Regions from separate parts of the Clostridium beijerinckii genome, predicted to be linked through region 1. Evidence: riboswitches for the same ligand, from Rfam matches in the RefSeq annotation. Region 1 holds a riboswitch; each other region holds the start of a gene.
What was found. A riboswitch is a leader RNA that binds a small molecule or an ion and turns the genes downstream of it on or off. The one in region 1 is predicted to bind S-adenosylmethionine.
Positions count from the first base shown of each region.

Region 2: another riboswitch for S-adenosylmethionine. It lies ahead of PZA12_RS03530 (methionine ABC transporter ATP-binding protein); the one in region 1 lies ahead of PZA12_RS07475 (vitamin B12 dependent-methionine synthase activation domain-containing protein).
Region 3: another riboswitch for S-adenosylmethionine. It lies ahead of PZA12_RS01315 (trans-sulfuration enzyme family protein); the one in region 1 lies ahead of PZA12_RS07475 (vitamin B12 dependent-methionine synthase activation domain-containing protein).
Region 4: another riboswitch for S-adenosylmethionine. It lies ahead of PZA12_RS04500 (O-acetylhomoserine aminocarboxypropyltransferase/cysteine synthase family protein); the one in region 1 lies ahead of PZA12_RS07475 (vitamin B12 dependent-methionine synthase activation domain-containing protein).

Region 1 covers NZ_CP144906.1:1,606,672-1,610,568, forward strand. The annotation lists gene PZA12_RS07465 (MFS transporter) at 1-958, shown strand, start outside; gene PZA12_RS07470 (MraY family glycosyltransferase) at 1,122-2,072, shown strand; SAM riboswitch class I at 2,175-2,283, shown strand; gene PZA12_RS07475 (vitamin B12 dependent-methionine synthase activation domain-containing protein) at 2,442-3,125, shown strand; gene PZA12_RS07480 (homocysteine S-methyltransferase family protein) at 3,115-3,897, shown strand, end outside.
Region 2 covers NZ_CP144906.1:721,919-725,815, reverse strand. The annotation lists gene PZA12_RS03540 (MetQ/NlpA family ABC transporter substrate-binding protein) at 1-248, opposite strand, end outside; gene PZA12_RS03535 (methionine ABC transporter permease) at 260-898, opposite strand; gene PZA12_RS03530 (methionine ABC transporter ATP-binding protein) at 898-1,863, opposite strand; SAM riboswitch class I at 2,007-2,124, opposite strand; gene PZA12_RS03525 (bifunctional metallophosphatase/5'-nucleotidase) at 2,549-3,897, opposite strand, start outside.
Region 3 covers NZ_CP144906.1:262,059-265,955, reverse strand. The annotation lists gene PZA12_RS01320 (trans-sulfuration enzyme family protein) at 1-317, opposite strand, end outside; gene PZA12_RS01315 (trans-sulfuration enzyme family protein) at 351-1,499, opposite strand; SAM riboswitch class I at 1,636-1,754, opposite strand; gene PZA12_RS01310 (ABC transporter permease) at 2,121-3,395, opposite strand; gene PZA12_RS01305 (ABC transporter ATP-binding protein) at 3,386-3,897, opposite strand, start outside.
Region 4 covers NZ_CP144906.1:931,983-935,879, forward strand. The annotation lists rRNA gene PZA12_RS04485 (23S ribosomal RNA) at 1-62, shown strand, start outside; rRNA gene rrf (5S ribosomal RNA) at 316-432, shown strand; gene PZA12_RS04495 (peroxiredoxin) at 502-969, opposite strand; SAM riboswitch class I at 1,202-1,315, shown strand; gene PZA12_RS04500 (O-acetylhomoserine aminocarboxypropyltransferase/cysteine synthase family protein) at 1,515-2,804, shown strand; gene PZA12_RS04505 (response regulator transcription factor) at 2,996-3,766, opposite strand; gene PZA12_RS04510 (cache domain-containing sensor histidine kinase) at 3,744-3,897, opposite strand, start outside.

The sequences.
Region 1 (3,897 bases):
TCCAATCGCATTAATCTCAATACTAAGTGTTCAAATTTTCTTTAAAGAGCCCAAAAAGATTTCTACAGTAGAAAAAATTGATTACTTAGGTGCTGTAATTATGATAGTTAGCTTAGTAACTCTTTTAACAGGTATTCAAATGATAGAGACAGCTTCATTAAGCTTGGTTAGCAGTTTAATTATTATAAGTCTTATTTTATTGATAGTACTATTTAAAGTTGAAGAAAAGGCAGCGGATCCTATAATACCTAATAGACTTTTTAGAAATGGGCCATTAGTAGTTGATTTCGTATTATTTTCTCTTTTATGGGGCGCATTTGTTGCCTTTAATATATACATACCAATGTGGGCGCAAGGATTATTGGGATTAAGTGCTTTAATTGGAGGTGTGACTCAGATTCCAGGTTCTATTACTAATTTTCTGGGCTCAGTAGTTGGACCAGCTATGCAGCCAGGATTAGGTAAATATCGTACAATTGCTCTAGGAACATTAGCGTTTATAATTTCTTTTGGAATTATGGCATTAGCTGGAATAGCTATACCATTATGGGGTCTATTAATAGCAGGAGCATTTGAGGGATTTGGTTTGGGTTTAAGTTTTAATATATTACAAATAAGCGTACAACAGGATGCCGAAAAACGAGATATTCCAATTGCAACATCATTTGCATATCTTTTACGTATTTTAAGTCAAACATTTATGTCATCAATATATGGAGTAATTTTAAATAACGCTTTAAACAAAGGTGTGGCTGAATCTCATGGAGAAGTTACTATTGAAGCATTAAATAAGTTGAGTGACTCCCAAAGCGCAGGTGATTTACCCAAAAATTTATTACCACTTATGAAGCAGATTATGTACGGTGGTTTACATAATATCATGTTAGTTGCATTAGTTTTATTAGCTATTGCGTTAGTTTTTAATATTGGAATACAACTAAAGGTGAAAAAGAAGTAGTATTTTAAAAGGAAAAAAATTATGTTCTTAGTTTTTAATTATACCGTAATAATTTTGTAATTGATATAAGATATCTTTAATAGTATAATCAAATAGGAAGTAAACCAAGATGGAATACTTGGATATAATTTACTACTGTATATTTAACTAAGGAGTAGGAAAGATGGATTATGTATTAGCAATGGTAATTTCACTTATAACTGCATTAATTACCATGCCATTTCTTATGAAACTAGCTAACAAATTACATTTCACGGATAAGCCCAGCAAAAGAAAACAACATAAAGTGCCAACACCACTATGCGGAGGTTTAGCATTATATTTTGGTTTTTTTGTTTCGTATTTTATATTCCCAAGGGACGATATGAAGCAGCAATTAACTGTTTTTGTTGCAGCAACAATGATAATAATAATTGGTTTAATAGATGATTGGTATAAGACTAAAGGAAAAGAATTTGCTATATTTCCAAGATTAGTTATTCAGCTATTATCTGCAATCTTAGTGTTTAAGGCAGGTGTTTTTTTTCAAGGATTTACAAATCCTTTTACAGGCAGTTATGTAGAGTTGAACACTACAATACAATTTATCCTTACAATAACTTGGATATTTGGAGTTACAACTGTAATTAACTGGTCTGATGGTATGGATGGATTGGCAGGAGGGTTATCCCTCATATCTGCAATAACATTTTTCTTAGCAGCAATTATATTAGAACAAAGTGATTCTGCATTAGTATCTATAATGTTAGTTGGAACAATTTTGGGATTTTTGTATTATAATAGATTCCCGGCAAAAGTTTTTATGGGAGATTCTGGAGCTAATTTTTTAGGATTTATTTTAAGTATAACAGCATTGGAAGGGGCATTTAAGCAGGCAACTGTTTTAAGTTTGTTTATACCAATACTTGCTTTAGCAGTACCTATATTTGATAATTTATTTGTCATTATTAAAAGATTCTCGGAAGGGAAACCAGTGTATCAAGCAGATAGAAGCCAGATACATTTTAGATTAGAGAAAAGAGGTCTTACTACTGTACAAGTCGTAAATTACATAATGTTAATAAGTTTATCTTTTAGTGCGATTTCTATAATATTGCTGCTGATTAAAAGATAAAGTTAGTATATTTAGACATTTTATATTTTAAGTGTAGTATTTAAAGTTAAAGATGAAAGATTTACAAGCAAGATATTATAATATATAATTAAGAATTATAGGAACTTATCAAGAGTGGTGGAGGGACTGGCCCGAAGAAACCCAGCAACCGGTAAATTTTATAGAATTACTTGGTGCTAAATCCTGCAGCGTAAAAGCTGGTAGATAAGGTATTAAAAAGCATTTAAGCCTAAAGGAATACCTTTAGGCTTTTTTTGTTAAAATAAATTATCAAAAAGAAAGATTATATAAATGATTGTGAAGAGTAACAATGAAAATTTATAGGACATGGTAGTGCTTTGAGATTAGTAATAAGGTGGTGATTAATATATGGGAGATTTGAAACTACAGATAAACAAGGATGAAGTACTTAGGTACCTTGGATATAAAGGACAGGATATAGATGAAAATATTATAAATCTTATTGAGGAATGCAGAGAAGAAATAAAGAAGATAATTACCCCAAGATTTATGTATGAATATAAAGATATAATACAGCTTGATGAGGCTATAGAGGTTGTTAATACAAAACTAATTTTATATGGAAAAGATATAAATGAGCATCTTAAAGATTCAAAACAGTGCGTATTAATGGCAGCAACTTTGGGAAATGATGTAGAAAGAAAAACGAGATTATATGAAAAAATAAATTTAACAAAGGCACTTATATTAGATGCTTGTGCTACAACGGCAGTAGAGGAAATATGCGATTATGTAGAAAGTATTGTTAAGGAAAAAGCTATATTGAATAATAAGGATATAACTTTTAGGTATAGTCCAGGTTATGGAGATTTGCCGTTAGATGTTCAAAGTAGCTTTTTATGGGTATTAGATGCTCAAAAAAAAATTGGACTTACTGTATCAGAAAACAATTTACTATTTCCCAGGAAATCTGTTACAGCAATAATAGGAATAATAGATAGTGGAAGTAAAAAGAAAATAAAGAGCTGCAAAAAATGTGCTAACTATAAAAATTGCAGTTTTAGAAGAGAGGGAGAAATCTGTGGGGCTTAGGGAATATATAAAAAATAACATATTAATATTTGATGGAGCTATGGGAACAATGCTTCAAAAGAAAGGACTGAAATTAGGAGAAAATCCTGAAATCTTAAATCTAAAAGAGCCACATATAATAGAAGAAATTCATAGAGAATATATATCTAGCGGTGCTAATGTAATAACTACTAATACTTTTGGTGCTAATGAACTTAAGCTAAAACTTTGTGATTTAGTGGTTGAAGAAGCGATAGATGCGGCAGTTAATATTGCCAAAAAAGCTAAAGGAAATAGTGAAACATATATAGCACTGGATGTAGGTCCTATAGGGGAACTCTTAGAGCCTATGGGAACTCTAAGTTTTGACAGAGCGTATGAAATTTTTAAACGACAAATAATTCAAGGGGTTAAATCTGGTGTTGATATAATTTTAATTGAAACAATGACAGATTTATACGAGCTTAAGGCCGCAGTGCTTGCAGCAAAGGAAAATTCAAGTTTGCCAATATTTTGTACAATGACCTTTGAAGAAAATTTGAGAACATTCACCGGATGTACTCCAGAAGCCATGGTACTTGTATTAGAAGGATTAGGAGTAGATGCACTTGGAGTTAATTGCTCTTTGGGGCCAAAGCAGCTAAAACCAATTGTTGAAGAAATATGCAACTTATCACATATCCCAGTAATGGTTCAGCCTAATGCAGGCCTTCCAACATTATCAATAGGTAATGAAACAAAATATGATGTTACTAAAGAAGAATTTGCAGATACTTTATGTGGATTTATTGAT
Region 2 (3,897 bases), 880 kb from region 1:
TCTTCTACAGCAGTGTTAGGTTGATTGTAATCATTAAATTCTGTTATTTCTACTGTATATCCTTCTTTTTCAAGTAATGGTTTAGCTATATTCACTATTTCTTCATGTGGCTTTGGTGTTACCCCAATCTTTATTACCTTGTCATTCTTAGAATCTTTGCTTCCTGAAGTAGCTGTGCCCCCGCAACCTACTAATCCTAGTGTCACTACTCCTGCTAAAACTACTGATAAAATTGATTTCTTTTTCATATTTATTCCCCCTATTTTGATAATTTATTGTAAAAATAATTGCCTATAAGCTGTAGTCCTTGTACTACTATAATTAACACAATACATGTTACTACCATATAATCAGTTTGGAATCTTTGATATCCATAGCTTATAGCTACTTGACCAAGTCCTCCACCCCCAATAGTTCCTGCCATTGCAGAATATCCAACAATACTTATTATTGTAAGAGTAATTCCTGATGCTATTGAAGGAATTGCTTCTTTAAGCATTACCTTAAAGATAATTTGAGTGTTTGATGCTCCAAAAGATCTTGCCGCCTCTATTATTCCTTTATCCACTTCTCTAAGTGATGATTCTATAATTCTTGCCACAAATGGTGCTGCTGCAATTGTAAGTGGAACAATAGCTGCTTCTGTACCTATAGATTTACCAGCAATAAATCTAGTTAATGGTATTATTGCTACCATTAATATGATAACTGGAAAACTTCTTAATATATTAATTACTAAATCTAAAATTGTATAAACTATTTTATTTGGTCTTAATCCGTCTTTTGCAGTAACTGTTAATATTATTGCAGGTATAAATCCTAAAATAAGTGAACCTATAGTCGATGCAAAAACCATCTCTAGAGTTTCTATTAAAGCTTTTACTATTACCTGATTCATTATTCGATCACCTCCAATAAGATTTCCTTATTTTCAAGGTACTTTATAACCTTGTCCTTATCATCTTCGCTGATATTTATTACAAGCCCGCCTAATACTTCGCTTCTAAATTTTTCAAGTTTTCCCCAAACTATAGAAAAATCTATTTCTAATTCCCTTGCCATCTTTGTGATTAATGCATTTTCAGAAGAATCACTTGGGAAGAATATCTTGATATTAACACCTTCTTCTGGTAGTATCCCTTCATCTTCTTCTCCTAAGAATTTCTTTAATGATTTTCCTGGTTGTAAGAATAAATCTTCTGCTCTTCCTTCTGCTTTTATTTTTCCACCATCTAATAGTGCAACTTTTTCACAAACTTCTTTTATTACTTCCATTTGATGAGTTACCATTACTATCGTAATCCCTAATTCTTTGTTTATTTTAGAAAGTAACGCTAAAATATCTTTTGTAATTTTAGGATCTAAGGCAGAAGTAGCCTCATCACAAAGTAGTATTTTAGGGTCTAGTGCTAATGCCCTTGCTATTGCTACTCTTTGTTTTTGTCCACCACTAAGCTCTGACGGTTTGCTTAGCTTTTTGTCTGTTAATCCAACTAAATCTAATAATCTTAATACTTTGTCCTTAATTTCACTTTTGTTGTACCCCCACACTTCAAGAGGAAGAGCAACATTATCAAAAACATTTTTTCTTTGCATAAGATTGAAATTTTGAAAAATCATCCCCAAATCTTTTCTAAATTCCCTAAGACTTTTTCCTTCTAATGATGAAACCTCTTTCCCCATTACATTTACTGAACCTCCATCATAAGATTCAAGTCCATTAATGCATCTTAATAATGTTGACTTTCCTGCTCCGCTGTGCCCTATTATTCCATAAATTTCGCCCTCTTTAATGCTTATTGATACATCTTTTATAACTTGTGTTTCCCCAAAATTCTTTACCACATTTTTAATTTCTATCAAACACATTTCCTCCTTTGACTTTGTTTTGTTAGTTTCCGGATAACTAAGGTGATGTAATAATTAACTTGATTATTAACGTTCACCTCAAAACAAAAGCGCTAGAGAATAAATCTCTAGCGCATAAAACACCATACAAATTTATCCTCTCATCTATCAGCTAAAAGCTGCTGGAATTAGCACCATATAAATATCATTTAATAAAAATAATATTTCGGTTGCCGGGTTTCAAAGGGCCAGTCCCTCCACCGCTCTCGATAAGATATTCAGATTATTTAATTTAGCTTTGACCTAATTATATACAACTTTTTTTAATTTGTCAAAATCTATAGAATAACCTTTTGCTCTTTCAAATCCAAGTATTGTAATCGGATTGGTTTTATTATATATATTTTCTGCATATATTGCAAGATTTTTTTACGAAATTAATTAATAAATTTAAGTTTATAGTATAAATATTAAATTATTTTATATTTATATTGTTAAATCTGCTGCATATGCTATATATTTCTATCAAATATTCAAAATCAATATCTATGCTAATAAAAATATTAACATAAAAAATAATAAATATTCTACAATAAAATTTGAAACCATACACATGTAGATAAATCTATCTATGTGCATGGCTTCATTTTTACTAGAATCACTTTATATATTTTATTCCTCAAAATAATTGCTTCATATCTTAAGCTGCTTTTTTCTGTTTATCTACATTCAGTATCTCCCAATTATTTGAGCAATCTGGAGATATCTCTCCATGTTTTTTAATGTAGCTAGTCATTAAGCTTCTCACTTGGCCATCATCACCAAGTGCTTTTCCTGAATCATAGACAATAATATTTGGATCAGTATTACTTAATCCAGCGGCCTTCATAAAACCACCACCGCCATTAAATCTATAATTGTTTATAGCAACTGTAAATTCATCTGAATCTTTTACTTCAACACCATTAACCTTTAAATTCTTTATTCTATTTCCTGATATTACTCTTCCTGTTTCCTTACCGATAGTACATGCAGGCTGTGTTAAATCAATATCATATGTTGCACCATATAATTGATCCAAGTTATAATCTGGAATATTTAATATTGGATCTTTTATTACTGCTGCATTATCCCCTGTTGTTTGAGCATAATATCTAACTGAATATTCCATCCAATCCTTCAATTGCTTTCCTGTCATTTTTACTCCATACAAAAAGTTTTCAAATACATATACTGCCATCATATCTTTTATTGTAACATCCCCTTGAGGTATATATGCTCCAGAACTTAATGGTGCCGCAATTGATAATTGAGTCCCAGCACTTTCTTTTTGTACTTTATTAATGAGCTCCATAATTGCAGTAGGCTCAGTTAACTGTCCACTTCCTGTAAATTCTCCAGTTGAAGTTCCTATTTTTGTATCTACATATTTTAATGTTGTATCTTCATAAGGTTTAATTAAATCGACAATCTCCTGATCATCTACTATGCTATTATCGATAACAATGTTTTTTGTTGAAATTCCTATAAGCTTTGCATTTCCATCAAAGTTCATATCCACTTGTGCCAAACCTGTAGCTCCCTTAGTTGACTCAACTATTGGAACAACTTTACCTTCTGGATTCTTCTTAGTTAGATCATTTACTTTTAAATGTGTGTGACCTGCCATAATTGCATCTATTCCATCAACTTGTGTCGCTATTGCATTAATTTCATTTTCTGGTATAACATCTGCATCACTCTCTTGACCACTATGTGCTGATATTATAACAACATCTGCGCCCTTGGCTTTTACTTCTTTAACCCACTTTTTAGATTCATCTACAAGATCATTAAATACCAATCCATCATAATGTTTTTTATCTTCCCAACTTGGTATGCATTTATTTTCTAAACCTATAACCGCTACTTTGACTTCTTTACCATTAACATAAAAACTTTTCATTATATATGGATCTACAAAATTTGTTGAATCTTTCTTATATATATTAGCTCCAAGTACTGCTATACCTTCTGATTTATAGTCTTTAATTACTCTATTTAATACAT
Region 3 (3,897 bases), 1.3 Mb from region 1:
GTAGTAGCTCTATATGTTCCACCATATACATCTCCACATATTATAACATGATCTCCTGCAGAGAATATTGATAATACAGAGCAAATAGCTGCCATTCCTGATGCAAATGCAAATCCACACTCACCACCTTCAAGTTCTGCAATTAATTTCTCTACCACATCTCTAGTTGGATTACCTGATCTTGCATAATCGTATTTTCCGAAATTCTCTATATCAAATTGGTGAAATGTTGATGTCTGATATATTGGAGTGCTTACTGATCCTGTTGTCGGATCTATATCTCCACTTGCATGTATTAATTTTGTTCCAAAATTCATATTTAACGCCCCATTCTATTTTAATTATAAATTTTATTTTCCTATAGCATTTTCCAGATCTTTTAGCAAATCTTCTACATTCTCTATTCCTACTGATAGCCTAAGCAGATATTCATCTACTCCAAGTCTTTGCTTAATTTCTTCCGGTATCTCTGAATGTGTTTGGGTAAATGGATATGTTATTAACGTCTCCACTCCCCCTAGACTCTCTGCAAATCTTATTACTTTAACTCTTTCTAAAATCTTGGCAACTAATTCTTTTTCTTTTACTCTAAACGATAATGTTGCCCCAAAACCTGTCGATTGTTTCTTATTTAATTCATAGCCCTCAAAACCTTCTAGACCTACATAATACACCTTTTCTACTTTAGGATTACCTTCTAAAAACTTAGCTATCTTAAGCGTATTCTCTTGTGACCTTTCCAACCTTATATGTAAAGTCTTTATACCTCTTAAAATTAACCATGAATCAAATGGAGATAAAGTTGCTCCTGTTGACATGTGAATTCTTCTGAGTTTTTCTAATATTTCTTCATCATTTACTACTATGAATCCTGCAAGTAAATCATGATGCCCACCTAAAAACTTTGTTCCACTATGAACCACTAAATCTGCTCCTAGTTCTAGCGGCCTTTGATAGTACGGAGTTAAGAAAGTATTATCCACAATTAACAGTAAATTATTTGTTTTTGTTATTTCTGCAACTGCTCTTATATCTGTTACCTTCATCATAGGGTTAGATGGCGTTTCTATAAGTATTGCCTTTGTATTTTCTTTTATAGAATTTAATATATTTTTAGTAACTGTAGTATCAATGAAGGTAGCTTCTAATCCAAAATCTCTAAAAATATCATCAAATAATCTATATGTCCCACCATATAAATCATCAGATAAGATTATATGATCTCCAGACTTAAATAAATGTATACAGGCTGTAATTGCTGCAACTCCTGACGAAAACCCTATCGCTGATTTTCCACCTTCTAAAACAGCTAATGTTTTTTCAGCTTCTTCTCTAGTTGGATTTTGAGCTCTTGCATAATCATATCCTGTGCTATTATTAAGGCCATGATGTTTAAATGTAGCTGCCTGATATATAGGAAAACTTATAGCACCCGTTTCTTTATCTCCACCTGATACTCCACTGACTGCAATTGTTTCAAAAGATTTTTTTAAAGTCATTATTTTGCCTCCTTAAATTTACTTTGCTTAATGCATTACTTATTGCTAATACCAGAGATAATATTAATAAAAAAGCCACTTCCAAAACAAGAAGTGACTTTGTAGTCATATTATAAGTTCTACCGAAACTTAATTCCTCTCATTTTTCAAGATATTCTCTTGCAGGATTTAGCACCAACGAAAAAATTTATATATAAAAATTTTTCAGGTTGCCGGGCTTCAAAGGGCCAGTCCCTCCACCACTCTTAATAAGATTAACTTATCCAGATATTTTTTTGTTAATACTAATTATACATAGTTACAGAGACTTGTCAATAATTATTAGTAAAAATATCGACTTTCTATGTAATTAGATTATTAAAGTTTTATTCCTATCTTAAAATTTATTCAGAATAAGAAAATAGATAGATATTTTAATTATTAATAAAATTAAAATATCTATCTTTCTTAATTTAACCTCTATAACATAAATTATACTTTACATATACGTTTTAAATAATACAATTCATTCATCATAGAATATCTAATTTTTACTATCCACTAGTTCAAAGTGAGCTTCGATGAATTAAACTTCTTAGAATATATATTCCTTATTTTTTATCTACTACTTTTTCATGCTGCTTACTCATATCTTAAGGCTTCAATCGGATCAAGACTTGCTGCTTTTTTAGCTGGATAGTATCCAAAAAACACACCAATTGCCATTGAAAAAGTGAAGCTTATTAAAATTGTTGGAATAGATATCGATATTGGTGATTTTAATACTATGCATGCAATTACTCCCATGCCTATTCCAAATATTATTCCTATCATTCCACCAATTGAACATATTATCACTGACTCAGTTATAAATTGCATCTTTATATGGCTGCTCTTAGCACCAAGGGCTTTTCGCGTTCCTATTTCCCTCGTTCTTTCCGTAACAGATACGAGCATTATATTCATTACTCCTATTCCACCTACAAGTAATGCTATGGCTGCAATTACTGCTACACCAAGGGATATCATATTAATCACTGACGTAAAAGACGCCGCTCGACTTTGATTATTAAAAACATCTATTGTCCAATTCTTATTGCTTTTATATAGCTTTTCCCCATATTTTTTCATGTCTTTTACAAGCTTTTGAGCATCAACATTTTGTTTAGGAGTAATAGTAAAGTATTGATAATTCTTGTTTTTTTGTGATGCTTTTTCTGTTGTTACAGGAATATATAAATCAGTAACTCTATCTTTTTCTGATGCCATACCACCCCCACCAAATAGTGAAGAATTTTCATATTCATATACCCCTACAATTGCATATGTTTCAACTTCATCTTTTGTATAAACCTTAATTTCTTTACCTAGTGGATCAGTCTTTCCTTTAAAGATATTATTAATAAGTTTATCAGAGACTATAGCAATTTTTTTCGCTCCTTTAAGATCTTTATCAGTGATAAATCTCCCACTAGTCAGTTTTACATTATTAACTTCTTTGTATCCCTCGTTTACTCCAATAGTATTTACATTAGCATATAAATATCCATCCCTTACCTTTCCCTGTCCTTTTGTCTCATCTATACTTACGCTGCTAATTCTATCCTTAAATATTTCTTTAAATGAGTCTATTTGCTCTGAAGATATAAGATCGCTATCTTCTGGCTGTTTACTTGGTCCATCATTAAATCCTGCAGAGGTTCCATCATCTTTTTTTTCAGTTAAGACAACTTCCATATTATTTGCACCCATGTTGTCCAACTCACTTGTTACTTTAGATGTAATTGCACCTCCAATAGAAACAATTCCTATAACAGATGATATTCCTATTATAATCCCAAGCATAGTTAAAAGTGAACGCATCTTGCTTGATTTTATGCCTGCTATTGCAAGCAATATATTTTCTTTTATAAACATATCTTTTCACCATCTGGAAATTTTCTTACATACTTGTCGTTATCTTCTTCTGATATTATCTTTCCATCCCTTAATGTTATAATTCTCTCTGTTTCTTTTGCCAGCTCATAATTATGAGTTATAAATACTATAGTCTTACCTTCTAATTCATGAACCTTATGAAACAAATCCATAACCATCCTACCTGTTGCAGAATCAAGGGCTCCTGTTGGTTCATCGGCAAGTATTATACTTGGATTATTTGCAAGTGCACGAGCAATTGCAACCCTCTGTTTTTGTCCACCTGATAATTCATTAGGAAGATGTTTCATTCTATCCTTCATTCCAACAAGTTCCAAAAGTTCTTCTGATCTTTTCCTTCTTTCATTCCTATTCATTCCATAATAAAGCATTGGCAACTCAACATTTTTCAAAGCTGAACTTCTTGGAATTAAATTATAAGTTTGAAATACAAAGCCTATTTGTTTATTTCTAACTTCTGATAAACCATTGTCTGTTTCTT
Region 4 (3,897 bases), 670 kb from region 1:
AGAGGTGTAAGTATGGTAACATATTTAGCTGACTGATACTAATAGGTCGAGGGCTTGACCAATATAGTCAAGTTGTAATATACATTAAAGAAACTGTGTGCAATTTTGAAAGAACAAAGTTTTTTCAAAAAGGAATAATTACAGTAATAGATTAATGTAATTGTAGTATAAGCGTAAACTAAGAGTCTTTTTTCAAAGGAAACTCGACTCACATTCGTTCGCTGAGTACTAATTTACACGAATAAGGAATACAAATCGCAAAAGTGATTTGCATAAGTTCGTTCGACCAAATTATAGATTTGGGAACTCACTTAATCTCGTGATGATGGCATAGAGGTAACACTCCTTCCCATTCCGAACAGGAAAGTTAAGGTCTATAGCGCCGATGGTACTGCATGGGAGACTGTGTGGCAGAGTAGGACGTTGCGAGGTAAGCAAAAAAGATAGTTGTAATAACTATCTTTTTTTATTTATTATCATAAAATATTTTAAATAATTAAATTATTGTATAGAACATTTTAATTGTTCTATATGTCCTGTAACCTTAACCTTCCTATAAATCTTTGATATAATCCCATTTTCATCTATTACGAATGTACTTCTTTCAATACCTATGGATTTCTTCCCAAACATATTTTTTTCCTTTAATACGCCGTAGAGATTACATACCTCCTCTTTTTCATCTGAAAGAAGAATGAAGGGCAATTTATATTTTGCAATAAATTTATCATGAGACGTTAGAGAATCTCTGCTTATACCTAAAATAACAGCATTTTTCATTTCAAAATCATCCAAACCATTTTTAAAATCTTGTGCTTCTTGTGAACAGCCAGGAGTATTATCTTTAGGATAAAAATACAAGATGACTTTTTTATTTAAATAATCACTTAATTTATGTTCTTTTTTATCAGATCCTACTAATGTAAAATCAGGAGCTTTCATTCCTTCTTCTAAAGTTAAACTTTCCATTTTAATACCTCCATGTCTTTTATAATAATTATTATCTATCAAGATTAAATATTTGTAAAGTAGAAAAGAAATATTGCGACTGGGTTTATTTAGAATATATAACTGGGAATTCTAGATAAAATAACTAATTGATAAAAAATAGATGCAAAATTTAAAATACTGTTGACATATATAACAATAAAATGTATACTTTATATCATAGTAAACAACTAAGAATAATATAATATAATAATTTTTATCAAGAAAGGCGGAGGGACTGGCCCTATGATGCCTAGCAACCTGAATTAAAAATCTATTTTAATTTAAGGTGCTAATTCCTGCAGATATTTTATCTGAAAGATAAGAATGTACATATTTTTTTGCTACTTTCTTATCTAGAAAGTAGCTCTTTTATTATCTAAATGTCTAATTATTTGTATATTTCTCTAGGATCGTGATAAAAATCAAATTCAAAGCTAAATATAATATCTAGAAAATTAGGGTAACGTACAAATCATAGTAAATATATTAAAAATAAAAATTATATAAAATGGGGGCAACAAATTATGAGTAATCAAGAAAGAAAATTAAAATTTGAAACACTTCAACTTCATGTAGGGCAAGAACAACCTGATTCAGCAACAGATTCTAGAGCAGTGCCAATTTACCAAACAACTTCATATGTATTTAAAAATTCTGCACATGCAGCAGCAAGATTTGGACTAGCTGATGCTGGAAATATATATGGTCGTTTAACAAATTCAACACAAGATGTTTTTGAAAAACGTGTTGCAGCTTTGGAAGGTGGAGTAGCAGCTCTTGCGGTAGCATCTGGAGCAGCAGCAATAACATATGCATTGCAAAATATAACTAAAGCTGGTGATCACATAGTTGCAGAAAAAACTATATATGGAGGATCTTATAATTTGTTAGCACATACGTTTCCTACAAACGGTGTTACAACAACATTTGTAGATCCATCTGACCTATCAAATTTTGAAAATGCAATTCAAGATAATACCAAAGCAATTTTAATCGAATCACTTGGAAATCCAAACTCAAATATTTTAGATGTTGAAGCATTAGCAGAAATTGCACATAAGCATAAAATACCACTAATAGTGGACAATACATTTGGAACACCATACTTATTTAGACCGATTGAACATGGAGCAGATATAGTTGTTCATTCAGCAACTAAATTTATTGGGGGGCATGGTACATCATTAGGTGGAGTTATTGTGGACTCAGGAAAGTTTGACTGGATAGGTTCAGGAAAGTTCCCACAATTATCAGAAGCAGATCCAAGTTATCATGGAATTAAGTTCGCAGAAGCAGTTGGGGCTGCCGCATATGTGACAAGAATTCGTGCTATTTTATTAAGAGATACGGGTGCATGCATAAGTCCATTTAATGCATTTATATTATTACAAGGTTTAGAAACTCTTTCACTTAGAGTTGAACGTCATGTTGAGAATGCTTTAAAAGTTGTAGAATTTTTAAAGAATCATCCAAAGGTTGAAAGTGTTAATCATCCATCGCTACCAGAGAGCGCTGATAATGCTTTATATAAAAAATATTTCCCTAAGGGAGCAGGTTCTATATTCACATTTGAAATTAAGGGTGGAGCAAAGGAAGCACAGGAATTTATTGATAAACTACAAATATTCTCACTACTTGCAAATGTAGCTGATGTTAAATCATTAGTAATTCACCCAGCTAGTACAACACATTCTCAAATGAATGAAACTGAACTAGCAGAGTCAGGAATTAAACCAAATACAATCCGTCTTTCAATAGGAACAGAACATATTGATGATATAATTTATGACTTATCTCAAGCATTTGAAAGTTAGGAATCATTTAGTTAATAAAAAAAATAATTATTCAACTTAGTTCTAAGAAAAAGTTTTTGGTTAGTTACTTAAGAGGCAGAAGGCAAACAGTCAATATGAGAGTTTGCCTTCTATTTTTCTTTGGAGTGATAAATTCATGATAGTAATTAATATGGTGTAAAATACAATATTATGAGAACAATATAGAATTATTAGTTATAATTTAAATGTTTTATTCTATAGTCGCTAGGATACACACCTACATTAGATTTAAATACTCTGCTAAAATAGAAGGCATCTTTATAACCAATTAATTCACCCACCTTTTTTATTTCCAAGTCAGGCTGATTAATTAAAAGCTGTTTGGCTTCATTAATGCGAATTCTAGTTATATATTTTATAGGAGTTACTCCAGTATATTTTTTAAAAATCTTACTTATATATTCATTTGTAAATCCAAATTTCTCAGAAATTTCAGTTATTGATGTTACGGAGGCATAGTTGCTAAGCAAATAATTTTCAAGTAGTTGGCTTAAGCTTTCGGGTTTCAGGCTGTGATGATCAATTGAAAATGAAGAGAATTCTTTATTTTCAGATTCAAGCATAACAAGAATGCTTTGTAAAGCAGTGCTAAGTTCCTCTATTTTTACTGGTTTTAATAAAAAATCTTTTACACCATATTTTAATGCAGTCTGAGCATATTTAAAATCATTGTATCCACTTAATACTATAGTCTTTATATGAGGATGATTTTTGTAGAGATATTTAATTAATTCTAATCCATCGTATTGAGGCATTCTTATATCAGTAATAACTAGAGATGGACATTGTTGTTCTATGAGAGGAATGGCAATTTCTCCATTGCTAGCTTCACCTACTAATTCAAAAGGAATAGATAAAGAATTAATTTTTTTTATTATATTTTGTCTTATAAGATGTTCATCTTCAACAACAATAAGTTTATAGGTGTGTGTATTGTTCATAAAAATCCTCCTTATTTAGATGTACGGGCCCACCGATTATAAAAATTGTTTTATTTTTTTGAGAATTATCAATCGAAAATATAGCTTCAGTACCATATAAAAGTTGTAATCTTAGATATACATTTTTAAGT